2 regions of the Paenibacillus sp. FSL P4-0176 genome follow, and region 2 is predicted to be linked to the other one. Evidence: predicted binding sites of a transcription regulator. Region 2 holds the regulator's gene; the other holds the start of a gene.

Region 1 (8,172 bases), 2.3 Mb from region 2:
GTTTGCACAGGCATATTATTGATCAGAACTTTCCCCGCAGACGGAAGTAATGCCCCCTGAATCAGCTTCAACAAGGTTGATTTGCCGCCGCCGCTTCGTCCAAGAATGGCTAATCGTTTGCCTTGTGGCAGATGAAGAGATACGTCCTGTACGGCGTAGGAATCATCCGCTGCATAACGGTAACTTACGCGATTAATCTCGATGTCTGCTCTGAGTTTGGGTGGAATGCGAAGACGAATTCGTCTGTCCGGCATATCATTCGCAGCTGGCAAGCACTCGAATGGCTGTCCAGCCATCACGTTGCCGTTTTTTACTACAGAGATCGATTCGCCCGTTCCATCCGCATCACCGGCTCCATTCTGCAACGGAAGATAATCTTTCCCTTCGAGCTGCTTCAAGCGATCCAGTGATTCCCGGTACTGTGGAAGATGCTCCACTGCATCCCCTACAGGCAGAAGTGATTCCGTAAGTGGAAATAACACCAGCACAAAAGCAGCAATCATCACGGCAGGCAATTGCCCGATAGAAGCGGCATTTCCGGCCCATAACGTAACCGATACCACCAGCAGGCCAATGACAGTCTGAGCCATCAGATCACGCCAGCGTGTCCAGCGCCGCAACTTGCGACGAATCACGTCGACCTGTTCCTCCGCTTCTTCCTGCTGCTGAACAAATTCGGCCGCTCGTCCACTTGCAAGCCAATCTCCCAGTCCAAGTACACCGTCGGTCAGACGGGTATACAACCTGCTGTTTTCCTTTTTCAGCCGTACACGCCATTTCCACGTCACTTTCAGGGAGATCGCAGGTAACACGGCAACGAGAAATAACATATACAAGCCCATCCACACCGCAAATCCCAGATCAACACTGCCAAAGGCAATCACAGCCCCACCGTACATTACAAGTGCGGTAACGGCGGGAAAAACAGTACGCAGATAAATATCCTGTAACCGCTCCACATCATCGGCGAGTGCTCCAAGTACATCCCCGGTCTGCATACGAGAACGCAGGAACAAGGCCTGTGGCTCCAGAATGCGATATAATTTCACCCGTTGATCGGCCAACACCCGCAGTACGGCATCATGTCCTGCCAATCGCTCGATATATCGAAACACGGCGCGGAATATCCCAAATGCACGTACACCAACAATAGGTACATACACCATCAAAATATTTTCAGGACGCAGCGCAGACTTGGAGATCAGAAATCCGGAGGTAAACAGCAGCAGTACCGCACACAGTGTAGCGCATGTACCTAGCGCAATGACTGCGATGAATCTCCAGCGGTACTGTGCCACATACGGAGCAATCCAGCTATTTTTTTCTTTTCCGTTACGGACGTTCTCCATATGTTCATATCCGGACTTCATTTTATATCGCCTCCATCTGGGCCTGAATCATCTGATAATATACACCTTGTCGTGCCAGCAATTCCTGATGTGTTCCCGTCTCTGCCACTGTGCCGCCATCCATGACAATAATTCGATCCATATGTGGCATCCAGTGCAGACGATGGGTAGCCAAAAATACAAGTTTTCCTTCAAATAGCGGCAGCATCGTCTGTTTCAGTTCATACTCTGTTTCCACATCCAGATGTGCTGTCGGTTCATCAAGCAGCAGGATGTTTCGTTTACTAAGCAAAGCTCTTGCTAGCGCCACCCGTTGCTCCTGCCCACCACTGAGCTGTCTACCACCAGCCCCAATAGGCTCATGCAACCCACTGGATAATGAGGTCAGAAGCTTGGTTAATCCAGCTGCGCTAACGGCCTTCGCCACTTCCGCATCCGATGCCTCCGGCATATAGAAACGAACGTTATCGGCCAGGCTTCCACTAAAGATATACGGATGCTGCGGGATAGCTGCTGTCTGTCTTCGCCAGGATTCAAGCATATCCTGTGACACAGGCTGTCCGTTGGCTAATACTTGGCCTGAAGTAGGAAGCTGAAATCCAGCCAATACATCAATCAACGTGGACTTGCCTGCTCCGCTGGTGCCAATAATACCGATTTTGCCAAGACCCGTGATCTGAAATGTGACATCCTTTAGCGAATAAGGACCTTCATCATCATGCCGTACCTGTACATCCGTTAGAGCCAATCTGCTATGCTCATTCCAAGAGAACACTGAGGAAGAAACAAGCTCAGGAGTAGTAGAAACAGAAGCAGAAACAGAAGCAGGAGCAAGATGCCCCGCAGCCGTTTTATCATTCAACACGACACGTATGGTCGAAGTAGCGACTTTCCTTTTACCCAAAGATAATGATGATGCGGATCCCGTCCCATCCTCTGCCATGTCCGCATGCGCAACAACATTTGCATAGGCTTCTTTTTGTTTCTGTTCAGCAGCTTTCCCCCGTTCAATCACTTGGTTGATAGCCGCTCCAGCTTCCTTACCGTCCAATGTGGCATGATAATCAGCGCCGAGCATACGTACAGGCAGGAAATATTCGGGTGCCAAGATCAGTACCGTCAGCGCAGGGCCAAGTAGCATATGCCCTTCTGTCAGACGTAATCCCAGACCAACTGCTACGGAAGCAACGGACAACATCGTAAAGAAATCGAGTGCAAACGAAGAAAGAAAAGCCATGCGCAGAGTAGACATCGTTGCTTTCCGATACCGCTGACTGACCCGCAGAATGGACCCTTCATGTGTTTTGCTCTGTCCCAATGTTTTTAGCGTTTCCAGCCCCCGCAGGGTATCGACAAAATGGTTAGCGAGTGCTTTGTAGGATCTGAATTGTCCGTCTATCTTACGCTGAGCTGCGAGGCCAATCAGAATCATGAACACGATCAGAATCGGGAGTGTCAGCATCAGAATAACCCCGGACATCAGATCCAGCTTGAACACATACAGCAGAATGACGATAGGTGTGAATCCTATGCCCAGCATGCGAGGAATGAATAGTTCAAGATACGTCTTGTATTGAGCTGTCCCCTCACGTGCCAGCGTGACCAGATGGCCTGTGCCCTCCGTCTTCGCATAACGCGGTCCAAGTCTGAACCACTGCTCCACCATCTTTCTGCGCAGATCGGTCCCTGTCCTCTCCGCATATCGCGAAGTCACGAGTTGTAACCAGAAGGATAGGGCGTAGCGGGCGGCAAAAGCAGCCAGGAACAGCAGCAGTACAGGGTACTGCTCCGTTACGGATGAACCTTCAAACAATGCCGTGATGGCCTGTGCCAGCCATTTGGCTTGCATAATGATCGTCATCGCCTGTAGCAGCACCAGCGCTGAGGCCAGCGCAAGTACCGGCCGGATGCCCGGCAGCTTCATCAGCCCCCGTCCCATATCAGTACTCCAGGTGGTGCTGCTCGTTCAGACGTTTGCGGAAGATATAATAGCTCCAGATCTGATAACCGAGAACAAACGGCAGCAAAGTGCAAGCTACAATGGTCATTACTTTCAATGAATAAGCACCAGATGCAGCATTGTATACAGTCAGGTCATATGCCGCCCCAAAGGAACTCACCATCACTCTTGGGAAAAGTCCGATAAAGACCGAGGCAAAGGCAATTGCAATCACTGCCCCTGTCATACCAAAAGCCCAGCCTTCACGCTTCTGACGAACAAAGTATGCCGCAAGTGCAAGCGAAACTGCGCCAAGTACAACCATGATCCAAAGAGCCCAGCCGCGTACGGCGAACACATCGGTCATGAAATACGTCATTAACGCGTAAACAGCGAGCAGTGCAGCCAGCGGCAGCATCAATTTTTGCGCTGTCTTCAAGGCACGCTCTCTGAGATCACCTACTGTTCGTAGTGATGCAAACAGCAATCCATGAACCAGACACAGCAGGGTTACACTCAAGCCACCAATCACGGTGTACGGATTAACAATATCGAGGAATCCTGCACGCAACTGCATCTCCCCATCAATGGGCAGACCCTTCATCAGCGTGGCAAAAACCACGCCGAACAGGAACGGTAAAAGCGCACTGGAGACCACAATGATGATGTCCCATGTTTTGCGCCAGCGCTGCTGTTTCATTTTACTGCGGAATTCGAAAGCAACTCCGCGACCAATCAAGGCGAGTAACACCACTACAAGTGGAAGGTAAAAACCACTGAACAACGTGGCATACCAGTGCGGGAAGGCGGCAAACATCGCGCCCCCTGCCGTAATAAGCCATACTTCATTACCATCCCAGAACGGACCAATCGAGTTGATCAGGGTCCGGCGTTCACGGTCCGTTTTGGCAATAATGCCTGTAGACATCCCCACACCAAAATCAAAACCTTCCAAAAAGAAGAAACCAACAAACAATACGGCAATCAGCAAAAACCACAACTCACTTAGTGACAACGGAATAACCTCCATCCACGCCGAACGGATCGGCCGATTCATCGTGATCTTCTGGCTTCTCGACCGCAAACGGTCCTGCTTTGATCTCACGTACGAACAGGTATACCATCACGATTCCGAGAACCGTATACGCAGCGGTAAAAGCGATGGTCGAGAACAGGATCGTTCCTGCGGATACGTTTGGCGAGACCCCGGCTTCGGTTGTCATATAGCCAAATACTGTCCATGGCTGTCTTCCTACCTCGGTCATAATCCAACCTGACGTATTGGCGATAAACGGCAGGGAGATGGCGAACACCATCAGACGCATAAACCACTTTCCAGCGACCTCCAGCTTCTTACGCATGGCTAGGAACGTACCGTATAGCGCCAATGCAATCATTAAACCACCCGCTGCGATCATAATGCGGAAACTCCAGAATGTTGTCCGTACCGGCGGGATGTAGTCCCCCGGTCCATACGTCTGTTCATACTCAGCTTGAAGCTCCTTCATACCTTTGACACTACCGGAGAACTTGCTGTAGGACAGGTAACTGAGCAATCCAGGGATTTTGATCTCACCCGTACTCTCCTGTTTATCCGGGTCAATAAAAGCGACCACCGTCCATGGCGCCGGATCTTCTGTCGTTGTCCATGTGCCCTCACTGGCTGCCATCTTCATCGGCTGTGTCTCCACCAGATATTGCGCCTGAAAGTGACCCGAGAATGCGACGCCGAATGAAGAAACAAGAGCGATAATGATCGCAATATTAAACGATTTGCGGAAGATCTCCACATCCTGCTTTTTCATCAATTTGTAGGCACTGATCCCGGTTACGACGAAGGCCCCTGTCATCAATGCCCCAAAGATTGTATGTGGGAACTCGACGAGAAGCTGACCATTTGTGATGAGTGCAAAGAAATCATTCATCTCGGCTCGTCCGTTGTTAATCTCAAACCCAACAGGATGTTGCATAAATGAATTGGCTGCCAGAATCCACAGCGCGGACAGGAATGTGCCGACAAACACCAGCCAGATGCAGGCTAGATGCACTTTTTTGGACAAACGATCCCAGCCAAATATCCACAATCCAATAAATGTAGACTCCATAAAAAACGCCAGTAGCGCTTCAATAGCCAGTGGCGCACCGAACACATCCCCGACAAATCGGGAGTACTCGGACCAGTTCATGCCAAACTGGAACTCTTGCAGAATACCTGTGACAACCCCGACGGCAAAGTTAATCAGGAACAGTTTGCCCCAGAACTTGGCCATCGTTTTGTAAATCTCCTTACCCTTAACAACGTACAACGTCTCCATAATCGCAACCAACAGCACAAGACCGATGGATAGCGGGACAAAAAAGAAATGGAAAATCGTTGTAAGTGCATATTGGATACGCGATAACATAATCGGATCCATACCGTTACCCCTTCTTTCTGTTCACTTCGCAGTATGCGTATTTGGCATTGAAGCTGCACCTTCGCTGTCTGTCCGCCAAATACGTTGATGAACGTATTGTGCCAGATTACCTATTTTATACATGTGAGAATTATCACAATCTTCGTCTCTAGAGCAAAAAAAAGTGATCCTGGTCACACAAAAGATAAAATTCAGCCTATTATCACAGCTTGCCAACTTCATCTATTCATGGAAGATACTCATGTTTGGGACGGAATGCCCATATGTTAGTCTCAGGCATATCATGCGAAGTACCGTGAGGGCTTTACATATGAAGTGAAAGCATGAAGCACATGCAGAGCGAAGACGCTCCATATTACAGTCAAGGTGAGGTGAACTATTCATGGAAAAACCTGCACCACTGCCAGGTGAAGACGCCGAAGCCAGCCTGGATAAGGCCAATACAACACAGCCCCCTGTCCGGTATGTTCTCTTCCCTCGCAAAGGAGGCTGGTCATCCTTTCCCTATCCCGATATTGCTGCACTGCTGTCGATCGAGGGAGAGGTCTACTATGTCAGCAGCCTGACACAAACAGAAGATGTACCTTCGGTCATTACCGTCATCTCCCTCCCTGATGCCGAGCAGCTATTACTGGAACCTCGCACCGTAGCCGTAGTCGCCCATCCCTACTGGCTAATGGCTACAGCTTCGCTGGAGCCTGAGCTATGTATTGCCCTGCTCCCTGAGCCTGCTGGAAACGAAGCAGAATCTCCGCTATGGGAGAGCAGTATTTCCAAACTGGTCGGCATCGCCGATCTGGTAGGCACATCCTCCGAAACACGTTATATGAAGCTGTTATTCCAAGGCGTACGTGTTATCTGGCTGGGCGGAGAAGACCCTGCACCTGCGGGTACGATGCAAAGGGATGATCTCGAAGTCCCTCTCCGGGACTACGAACTGCTCTTCTTGCATGCGCTACGGCAGATCCTGTCAGGCACTCCAGATAGCGTCACCCTGCTTCAATGCAGTGTACGTGCCGACTTCTACCGTCAGCTCCGTGCCAAAGCAGGTGCACATGAGACGATATCCTTTTTGCTGGCAGCCTATGAGTACTTGCTTGAAGATCCGCGGGCCGTCCATTCGTTGCAAGAGGCCTTCACCCATGCGGTCATGAATGATCGCAGTGATTGTGTGGTCTCCCATTATCGATTCCTGTCTGCCATCCATGCCCGGGCTGGACAGTTGGAGGACGCCCTGCGGGTGTATGGAATTAGTGCAGCAGATGAACAAGAACGGCATCATTATGAACAGTTATGTCGCTGGCTTGAGGCAGGAGAAGATCAACTTGTACGAGCGGAACTACTCCGTATGAACGATGATTACGGAAATGCCCTGCGTATCCTGGACGAACTTGGCGGAGAAACGGCGAGACATTGGAAATTCCGCATTTACCAGGAGACTGGACGTGTGGAAGAAGCACTGGCTCTGGTGCATGCAGTCGATATTCAGGATGATGCCAGTCGCCGGGATTACCAGCAATTATCCGGCAGTGCGCTGGCACTGCGAGGGGAACGACACGGGGCAGTCCGACATTTCCTTGAGACAGCACTGGAGGATGAAGATGCGCTGGCCCGGATTGTGGAGCTGGAGCTGTTGGATCATGCTGTACAGCAATTGCTTGGGGAGGTGCCATGATGCTGGACCCGAAGAAGCGTAGACAACAGTTGAATGGGCCAATGGTGCACAGGGATATCCGAACCGAAACCACTTACACGCCAACGGAAACAGTCGATCGAACACATACAGACGCATTGGGAAATGGCGATCACACCCCGGATCATGCACAACCAACGCAGGACATCCGAAGCCAAGTGCATCACTGGAATGATTCACAAGGTCAGGCAGAACAGAATGCTGCTGTAACACATGAGGAAACAAGTATATTCAAAGAACCCTTCTCCATTCGTCGGGTTCGCAAAAGCAAAGGCAACAAGCTGACCGCCATGCTCCAGGTTCGCAATGAACGCGGCCGATACCTTGAAGAAGTATTGCATGATCTGAGTGAGTTCGTGGATGAGATTGTCATTGTGGACGATGCCAGCACAGACGGAACACCGGACATATGCAAAGCCTATCCAAAGGTGGTCCGTCTGGAGGTATTGGAGAAACCACTGTTCGCCGAGGAATGGCGACTTCGCAACACCTTGTGGCAAGCGGCTGCGGGAACATGTCCCGACTGGTTGCTCTCAGTTGATGCGGATGAGCTGTACAGCTCAGAGGCCAAGAAAGCCATACGCACTCTGATTAATCAGGAGTATGCGGACTGGTTTGCATTCCGATTCTACGACATGTGGGGTGGCCGGACCCACTACCGGGAAGATGATCTCTGGTCTCTGCACAAACGGCATACCGCTTCACTTGTACGATATATGCCTGGATATCCTTATTTTTATCCACAACAGAATCATCATGTTCCCCGTCTTCCCT
Region 2 (8,172 bases):
TGGTGATTCACTCGGCAATGTAGTACTGGGTTATAATTCGACGCTTCCGGTGACCATCGACGACATGGTATACCACACACGTTCCGTAGTGCGCGGTGCTGAGAAGACGTTTATTGTGGCTGATATGCCTTTTATGACGTATCATGGCAGCGTGGATGAGACGCTTAAGGGTGTCCGTCGACTGATGCAAGAGGGGCATGCCCATGCGGTTAAAATGGAAGGCGGAGTTGAGATAGCGGACACCGTCAGAGCAGTTGTGCAAGCAGGCGTGCCTGTTCTTGGACATATCGGACTGACACCTCAATCGGTTAATCAGATTGGTGGTTACCGCATTCAGGGCAAGGATGCAGCGGATGCGAAACGTCTGATGGACGAAGCCAAAGCCTTGGAAGCTGCAGGTGCGTTTGGCATTGTGCTTGAACTGGTTACGGAAGAAGTTGCACGGGCGATCTCGGAGGAACTGTCCATCCCTACCATCGGAATTGGAGCAGGACGAGGCTGTGATGGTCAGGTACTGGTATTCCACGATGTGGTTCAATACGCCTCTCCGTATACGCCCAAACGATTTGTCAAAACCTATGGAGATGTGGGTACATTAATCAGAACCAGCATCGAAGCTTACGTGAAAGAAGTGAAAGATCGTTCGTTCCCGGCCGAAGAGCATGTATTCAATGCGGCGGATGGTGTTCTGGATCAACTGTACGGCGGACAACGCAAGGAAAAGGTGGCGAGTAACTCATGAAAGTATTACGGACAATCGCAGAGTTAAGACAGGAACTAAGTTTGAAGCGTCAAGCGATTCGGTCCAGTGCGTCTGTTGTAGGTCTTGTACCAACAATGGGTTATCTTCATCAAGGTCATGCAAGCTTGATGCAGGCAGCCAGACAACAGAGCGATATCGTGGTATTAAGCATATTTGTTAATCCAATTCAATTTGGCCCTAATGAAGATTTTGACAGCTATCCGCGGGATGAAGCCAGAGATGTGGAAACAGCACGCTCACAAGGAGTGGATATCGTATTTATTCCCTCTGTTGAAGAGATGTATCCACAGGCAACGCAAACGACCGTATCTGTCTCAAAACTGACGGAGCGCTTATGTGGCGCTTCACGTCCAGGACATTTTGACGGGGTAACAACTGTAGTCTCCAAGCTCTTCAACATCGTACAGCCACAGCGTGCATTTTTTGGAATGAAAGACGCTCAGCAGGTTGCGGTCATTCAACAGATGGTGAATGATTTGAATATGCCTGTAGAAATTGTACCCTGTCCGATTGTTCGCGAAGAGGATGGCCTTGCCCTCAGTTCACGTAACGTCTACCTTAACCCAGAACAGCGCACACAGGCCTTGGTTCTATCGAAGGCACTACGTGCAGCTCAGGAAGCCGCAGATACAGGTGTAGCTACTACAGCCGCAGATATCCGTCGTATTCTGCGCGAGCACATTGCAACCTCACCGCTTGCCGTTATCGACTACGCCGAGATTCAGGCTTTTCCAAGTCTGGAGCCGCTCACAGATCAGGAAGAAGTTCAAGGCCGTGACGATCTGCTCATTGCACTTGCGGTGAAATTCGGAAAAACAAGATTGATTGACAATATAAGGTTGCAAAAATCGGAGGTACTGTCCCATGTTTAGAACACTGATGAAATCCAAAATTCACCGGGCTACGGTAACGGAAGCCAACTTGAACTATGTGGGTAGTATTACCATAGATGAAGACTTGATGGAAACATCCGACTTGATGGAAAACGAGAAAGTGCAAATTGTGAACAACAACAATGGTGCACGTCTGGAAACATATGTGATTCCAGGACCACGCGGAAGCGGGGTCATATGTCTTAACGGCGCAGCTGCACGTCTGGTACAGCCTGGAGATAACGTCATTATCATTTCTTACGCCATGATGTCGCAAGAAGAGGCAAATACTCACAAACCAACCGTTGTATTTGTAGATGGACAGAATAAACCTGTACAAACGATGAAACAGGAAGTCCACGCAACAATTATGTAATCGACTGGTAAGGAGAATGAAATCGGCCCTTGAAGCAAAAAATGAGTACAGGTCACTGCACTAATCCATTTTTTCAAGGGTGGGGATGCATCGATGTTCCAGCATGTTTTCGCAGAAATGAACGACATGTTAGATGAAATTATCAAGAGCTATCCTTCCGCTGAAGGCCTGAACAAACAAGAATTGTTGCAAAAGTGGAACTTGCTTAAGCGGATGAGTGACGGAATGCTGGATGAATGGCTGATGTTTGAAGAAAAGATGAGCCAGGTGAGGGAGCGAGAGATGGATAAGCCTGCTTCCCTTGAACCGGAACAGGAAGCTGTTACCGCTCTGCCTGAACTCCATCTGGAATGTTTCAGTCGAGGTCAGGGTTATTTCAAATTACAGATGTATCCGCAGGCGATCATGCAATTCTCCCGGGTTGTGACCGACCATCCGGAGAGTGCATTAACTCGTTTTTACCTGGCGCTGGCGTATCTGAATCTGGAACAAATGGCGGAAGCCGGAACACATTTACAGCAGATCATGTACCTTAAAGGTTCACCTCGCTTGAAAGGGCTTGTGTGTAACGCCCTGGGCTGTATTCAAGTCAAGCTTGCGAATCCCGAAGCTGCATGTTCACTCTTTGCACAGGCCCTTCAGTATGACCCGACATTGACCGAACCACTGTACAACATGGAAGCTTGCAGGTTGAACAGGGGAAAATTGCAATATGCTAATCAGCTGACGACCCTTCATTAAGCGGGAATTCGGCGACAAAAAAACGGTGTTCCCTCCTTTGGCATAGCGGCGGGGACACCGCTTTTTTGTTAGTTAATTTTCAAATCCCCTTTTTTTTGCTATGCTGTAACATAGACTGGAATGGAAGGGACCGTACATTGCAATGAAATTTGCCGTATTGGATTTCGAAACAACCGGCACGCAGTCCGACGGTGAGATTATACAGGCCGGACTTGCCATCATAGATCATGACTACAGCATAACTCAAATATATAGTTCTTATGTGAACCCTGGTGTACCGATTCCCCCGTTTATTTCGGGGTTGACGGGTATTACCGATGCAGATGTGGCGGACGCTCCTTCACTCGAAGAGATGATGATGGAGATGGTTCCGCTGCTTAATGATGTGGTGCTTGTTGGACACAACGTCGCTTTTGATTTTCACTTTTTGCAGAATGCTCTTGACCGTTGCGGTTATTTGCCGTTCACTGGCCGCATTCTGGACACGATTGATTTTCTGAAGATCACATTCCCATCACTGGGTTCTTATCAACTCGGTTATGTGTCTTCCGAATTTGGATTTCAACATGATCGCCCTCACCAGGCAGACAGTGATGCACTGGCGACAGCCTATGTGCTACTCAAGTGTCTGGATGAGTTAAAGGAATTACCGCTCATAACGATTCAGCGCCTCAGTGACCTGTTTGCACCAGAAGACAGTGACTTGGGTTGGTTCTTGGACGGGATGCGCAGTGAGAAGGAAGCAGAGCCGATTCAGGATCTGGACGGACATACCTATTATCGTCAGCTTGCTCTTAATGTAAGTGATTGGACCGATATTGGTGCACCACGCGATGAGCGGGAGGCTAACCCCCTCGATGGTGTAAGCTTCGAACAGTTTATGGACCAGGTTCGGGAGAACCTGAAGGATACGCTGGATCATTACGAAGAGCGTGAAGCGCAGACTCAGATGTTCAGCAGTGTAAGGCAAGCCCTGGATGAAGAGAAACATCTCTTGATCGAAGCTGGAACGGGTACCGGTAAATCTCTAGGGTATCTGTTGCCTGCTATTTACGAAAGTGTGAAGCAAGAACAGAAAGTTATGGTTAGCACGCATACGATCAATCTGCAGGAGCAATTGAGAGAGCGGGACATTCCGATGCTGACTCAAGTGGTTCCGTTCCCGTTTAAGGCTGCTGTATTCAAAGGACGTGGACATTACCTGTGCCTGCGCAAATTTGAACACAAAATCAATAAACGTGAATTCGCCACACCGAAAGAGGATTATTTCACAGCTGCTCAGATGATCGTCTGGCTTACGCAGACCGAAACCGGAGATGATGAGGAACTTAACCTTAGCGGACGCGGAGGGGACTTCTGGGAGACCGTACAGAGTGAATCCGAATCATGTCTGGGAAGATCCTGTCCATGGTTCCGTAAATGCTTCTACCATCGTGCCAAACATGAAGCAGGGTTGTCTGATATCGTAATCACCAATCACTCCAAATTATTTACGGATGTGAAAGCCGCGCATCAGCTGCTGCCAGCCTATGAGAGTCTTGTGATCGATGAGGCACATCATCTGGAGGATGTCGCTGGTAAACATCTTGGAATGCATATGAAATATTTCACCTTGGTTCATACACTGACCCGCCTATTTAAAGACAGTCGTAATGGTCAGCTACCTATGCTTCGTTCGCAGTTTTCCGGGCATGAAAATTCGGTGCAATGGGGCTCCATGGTGGATCAGATGTTCCCGCTCGCTCTTGAAGTTAAGGAGCTGTGGGATCGTATGAGCGATGCCTTGTTTGGTCTCTTGCCTGAACGAAGTGATGCTTCACCGGGAGAGACGGGGCAATTTTCACTGCGTCTGAAAGCATCTCAGAAACCTGCAAAATGGCAGGAGTTGCAGGATCTGGAGAACCAGATCTATGTGACTCTGGGCGATTTGGTTCGCAAAGGGGACAAATTGCTGCTTGAAGTGAAAGAGGATCAGGATGATTATCAATCGGATAGTCTGATCACGGACATTACAGGATTGCTGAAAGATCTGACCACATTGAAGGAGAATCTACGTTTCTTCATGCGTATGGATGACGCCAAAACGGTGTACTGGATGGAAGCCAGCGGTCAGTTCCGCAGTAAATCTCTTCAGCTGTATGCCGTACCTGTAGATGTCAGTGCCCAACTTAAGGATTTATTTTTTGACAAAAAGAAAAGTGTTGTGCTTACATCGGCTACGCTCTCGGTAGATAAGTCATTCCAGTTCATGATTGAGCAGCTTGGCTTACAGGAAGCCTCTGAGAATAATCGGCTGTTAACGTCGATGCTGCCATCACCTTTCAACTATCGCGATCAGGCACTTCTGGTGATTCCGCGTGATTTCCCGAGTGTGAAGGGAAGTGTGGGTGATGCGCACTTTGTTAATATGCTGGTGCAATCACTTGCAGAGACGGCAATTGCTACGCGTGGACGCATGATGGTTCTGTTTACTTCATACAAGATGTTGCGACAGGTCTATGATCCGCTGAAGGAGGCACTGTCTGGCAACGACATCTCGTTGCTTGGGCAAGGCGTTGACAGTGGAAGTCGTTCCAAATTGACTCGCAGGTTCCAAGATGCCAAAGCAACGGTACTTCTGGGCACAAGCAGCTTCTGGGAGGGTGTAGATATCCCGGGAGAGGCGTTAACTTGTCTCGCTATTGTGCGACTGCCGTTCCAGCCACCGAATCATCCGTTGGTGGAAGCCAAGAGTGAGTTGCTTCAGGAGCAGAAGAAAAATCCGTTCATGAAACTGTCCGTGCCACAAGCGGTCATTCGTTTCAAACAGGGATTTGGCCGATTGGTACGTACAGCAAAGGACAGAGGAATTGTCATTGTTTATGATACACGGGTGATTGAAGCGTATTATGGTAAATTCTTTTTATATTCATTACCTGGACCCAAAATGGAGCATATGCTCACGGAGCAGATGGTTCCACGAATTACCGAGTGGTTGGAAAAACCTGCTAATGAACAAAAATAATGGTTGTTTTGTTCGTTATATCATTGCATGACACTATCGTTTGGCGTTAAACTTTATTAGATATTTCCGTATCCGATTAAAGCAGTTGCACGTAAGAACTTATAACCTAAATTACAAGGAGCATTCTGTATAAAATGTCACGTTTATCTTTGAGTTTTATACAGAATGCTCATCTTTTCATCTATTATTTTATCGTGGCCTTGGTAAGGGGGAGCAAGAATGAAATCGGATAAAATTTCGGAAGCGGTGGTACGACGTCTGCCTGTTTACTTGCGTTATTTGAACGAGTTGCATCAGCGTGAGGTGGCTACTGTTTCTTCTCAAGAGCTTGGACAGAGGCTGGATCTGAATCCGGCCCAAATTCGTAAAGACCTGGCTTACTTCGGTGATTTTGGTCGTAAAGGGATCGGGTATGATGTATCCTATTTGATCGAGAAAATTCGTCACATTCTCAAAATCGATCAGCAAATTAATGTAGCTCTGGTAGGAGCGGGTAATCTCGGACAGGCCTTGTCCAACTATAACGCGTATCTGAAAGACAACATGAAAATTGTTGCTGTATTTGATGCATACGGACCGAAGATTGGTAGTCAAATCAACAGTTTGACGGTAAAACCAATGGATGAATTGACGGAAGCGGTTAAAATGGAAAACATTCGCATCGGAATTATCACGGTTCCGGATACGGAAGCCCAAAATGTAGCCGATCAGCTTATTGAATCAGGAATTGAAGCGATCCTTAATTTTGCACCAACCATTCTAAAAACACCGCCGCATATCCGCATTCACCATGCTGACTTTACAACGGATCTGCTTAGTTTGGCCTATTACTTGGAGACTGGAAAGGACGACGAGGAAGATGACAACAAATAGATGGGTAATTCACAACGGCAAATTTGCCGTTAATGAAGGCGGCACAACATGGAACGTGGTCCACGGATACATGGTTGTTGAGAATGAAAAGATTGTGCATATTGGTGAGACATTGCCGGATGAAGACAAAAATTGTACCAAAGTGGATGGAAAAGGACTGTTCTTCCTGCCGGGTCTGATCAATACGCATGGTCATGCAGCGATGTCGTTGCTCAGAGGGCACGGAGACGATCTTGCATTGCAAGTATGGTTGCAGGAAAAAATGTGGCCGATGGAAGCGAAAATGACTTCAGAAGACGTATATTGGGGAACTTCGCTATCGGTGCTTGAAATGTTGAAAGGCGGAACTACAGCTTTCCTGGACATGTACGATCACATGGATCAAGTTGCCAAAGTTGTGGAGCAATCCGGCGTTAGAGCAGCACTGGCACGTGGTGTAATCGGGTTGTGCTCGGAGGAAGAACAATTGCGGAAGCTGGAGGAGTCGGCTGCGTTTGCGCGTGAGTGGAATGGACAGGCAGATGGTCGCATTACAACCGTAATCTCGCCACATGCACCATATACATGCCCTCCTGACTACATAGAGAAGCTTGTGCAGGTCGCGAACGACCTAAACCTTCCCCTTCATACACATATGTCGGAAACGCTTCGTGAAGTCGAGCAGAACGTGGCTGATTATGGACTGCGTCCTGTGGCACATCTGGAGAAACTGGGCTTTTTCTCTCGTCCATCCCTGGTTGCACATGCGGTGCATCTGAATGACGAAGAGATTGAGATTCTGGCCCGTCATGATGTGGCTGTATCCCATAACCCGGGAAGTAACCTGAAACTCGCTTCCGGTGTTGCGCGGGTACCTGCGTTGCTGAAAGCAGGAGTTACCGTGTCACTCGGAACAGACGGACCGGCAAGCAACAACAACCTGGATATGTTCGAGGAAATGAGACTGGCTGCATTGATTCACAAAGGTGTATCTGGTGACCCGACGGCAGTGCCAGCAGGCGAAGCGTTATTACTCGGAACGTCATACGGTGCCAAATCCATCTTCTTGAACAATACCGGAGCACTCCAGGTCGGCATGAAGGCTGACTTTATCGCCTTGGACATTGAACAGGCACATTTCTATCCACATACAGACCTGATCTCACATACAATCTATTCGGCTTCTGCCAAGGATGTTGAGCACGTATGGGTGGATGGGAAACAAGTGGTGAAACATGGCGAATGTCTGACACTGGATGAAGAACGCATTTTGCGTGAGTCTCAATTGGCATTTGATGGTCTGCTTGCTCGTTAATTGCAGGACAGCATCATAGGGAAAGGAAGTTCGGCTTTTGAAGAAAAAAAAGAAGTGGATATGGATTTCGCTGCTTGCACTGGTTCTGATTCTGTTTGGACTTCAGCGTTATTACGTCCATGTCACGCAGGACCAACGCAAGGAAGAAGCGCTCGCCATACAAGCAGCACAGGAGCAACTGGGCATTACATCCTATGATGAATTGCGCAAGTACATCTGGGGAGACAAAGAAGGCTCTGACAACATCTA

The links. The regulator Rex, encoded in region 2, represses fermentation and respiration genes when NADH is low (regulators of the CRP and FNR family bind a similar motif). The targets are predictions, from matches to a motif close to TTGTGAAATATTTCACAA.
Region 1: the regulator Rex is predicted to act here: its motif matches at 5,827-5,844, upstream of MKY95_RS31325 (cytochrome ubiquinol oxidase subunit I).

The regions. Positions count from the first base shown of each region.
Region 1 is NZ_CP150242.1:6,855,399-6,863,570, forward strand. It holds gene cydC (thiol reductant ABC exporter subunit CydC) at 1-1,370, opposite strand, end outside; gene cydD (thiol reductant ABC exporter subunit CydD) at 1,372-3,288, opposite strand; gene cydB (cytochrome d ubiquinol oxidase subunit II) at 3,290-4,345, opposite strand; gene MKY95_RS31325 (cytochrome ubiquinol oxidase subunit I) at 4,290-5,705, opposite strand; gene MKY95_RS31330 (hypothetical protein) at 6,088-7,380, shown strand; gene MKY95_RS31335 (glycosyltransferase) at 7,377-8,172, shown strand, end outside.
Region 2 is NZ_CP150242.1:4,519,800-4,527,971, reverse strand. It holds gene panB (3-methyl-2-oxobutanoate hydroxymethyltransferase) at 1-742, shown strand, start outside; gene panC (pantoate--beta-alanine ligase) at 739-1,635, shown strand; gene panD (aspartate 1-decarboxylase) at 1,628-2,011, shown strand; gene MKY95_RS20725 (tetratricopeptide repeat protein) at 2,129-2,752, shown strand; gene dinG (ATP-dependent DNA helicase DinG) at 2,895-5,756, shown strand; gene MKY95_RS20715 (redox-sensing transcriptional repressor Rex) at 5,976-6,629, shown strand; gene MKY95_RS20710 (amidohydrolase) at 6,616-7,923, shown strand; gene MKY95_RS20705 (DUF5590 domain-containing protein) at 7,961-8,172, shown strand, end outside.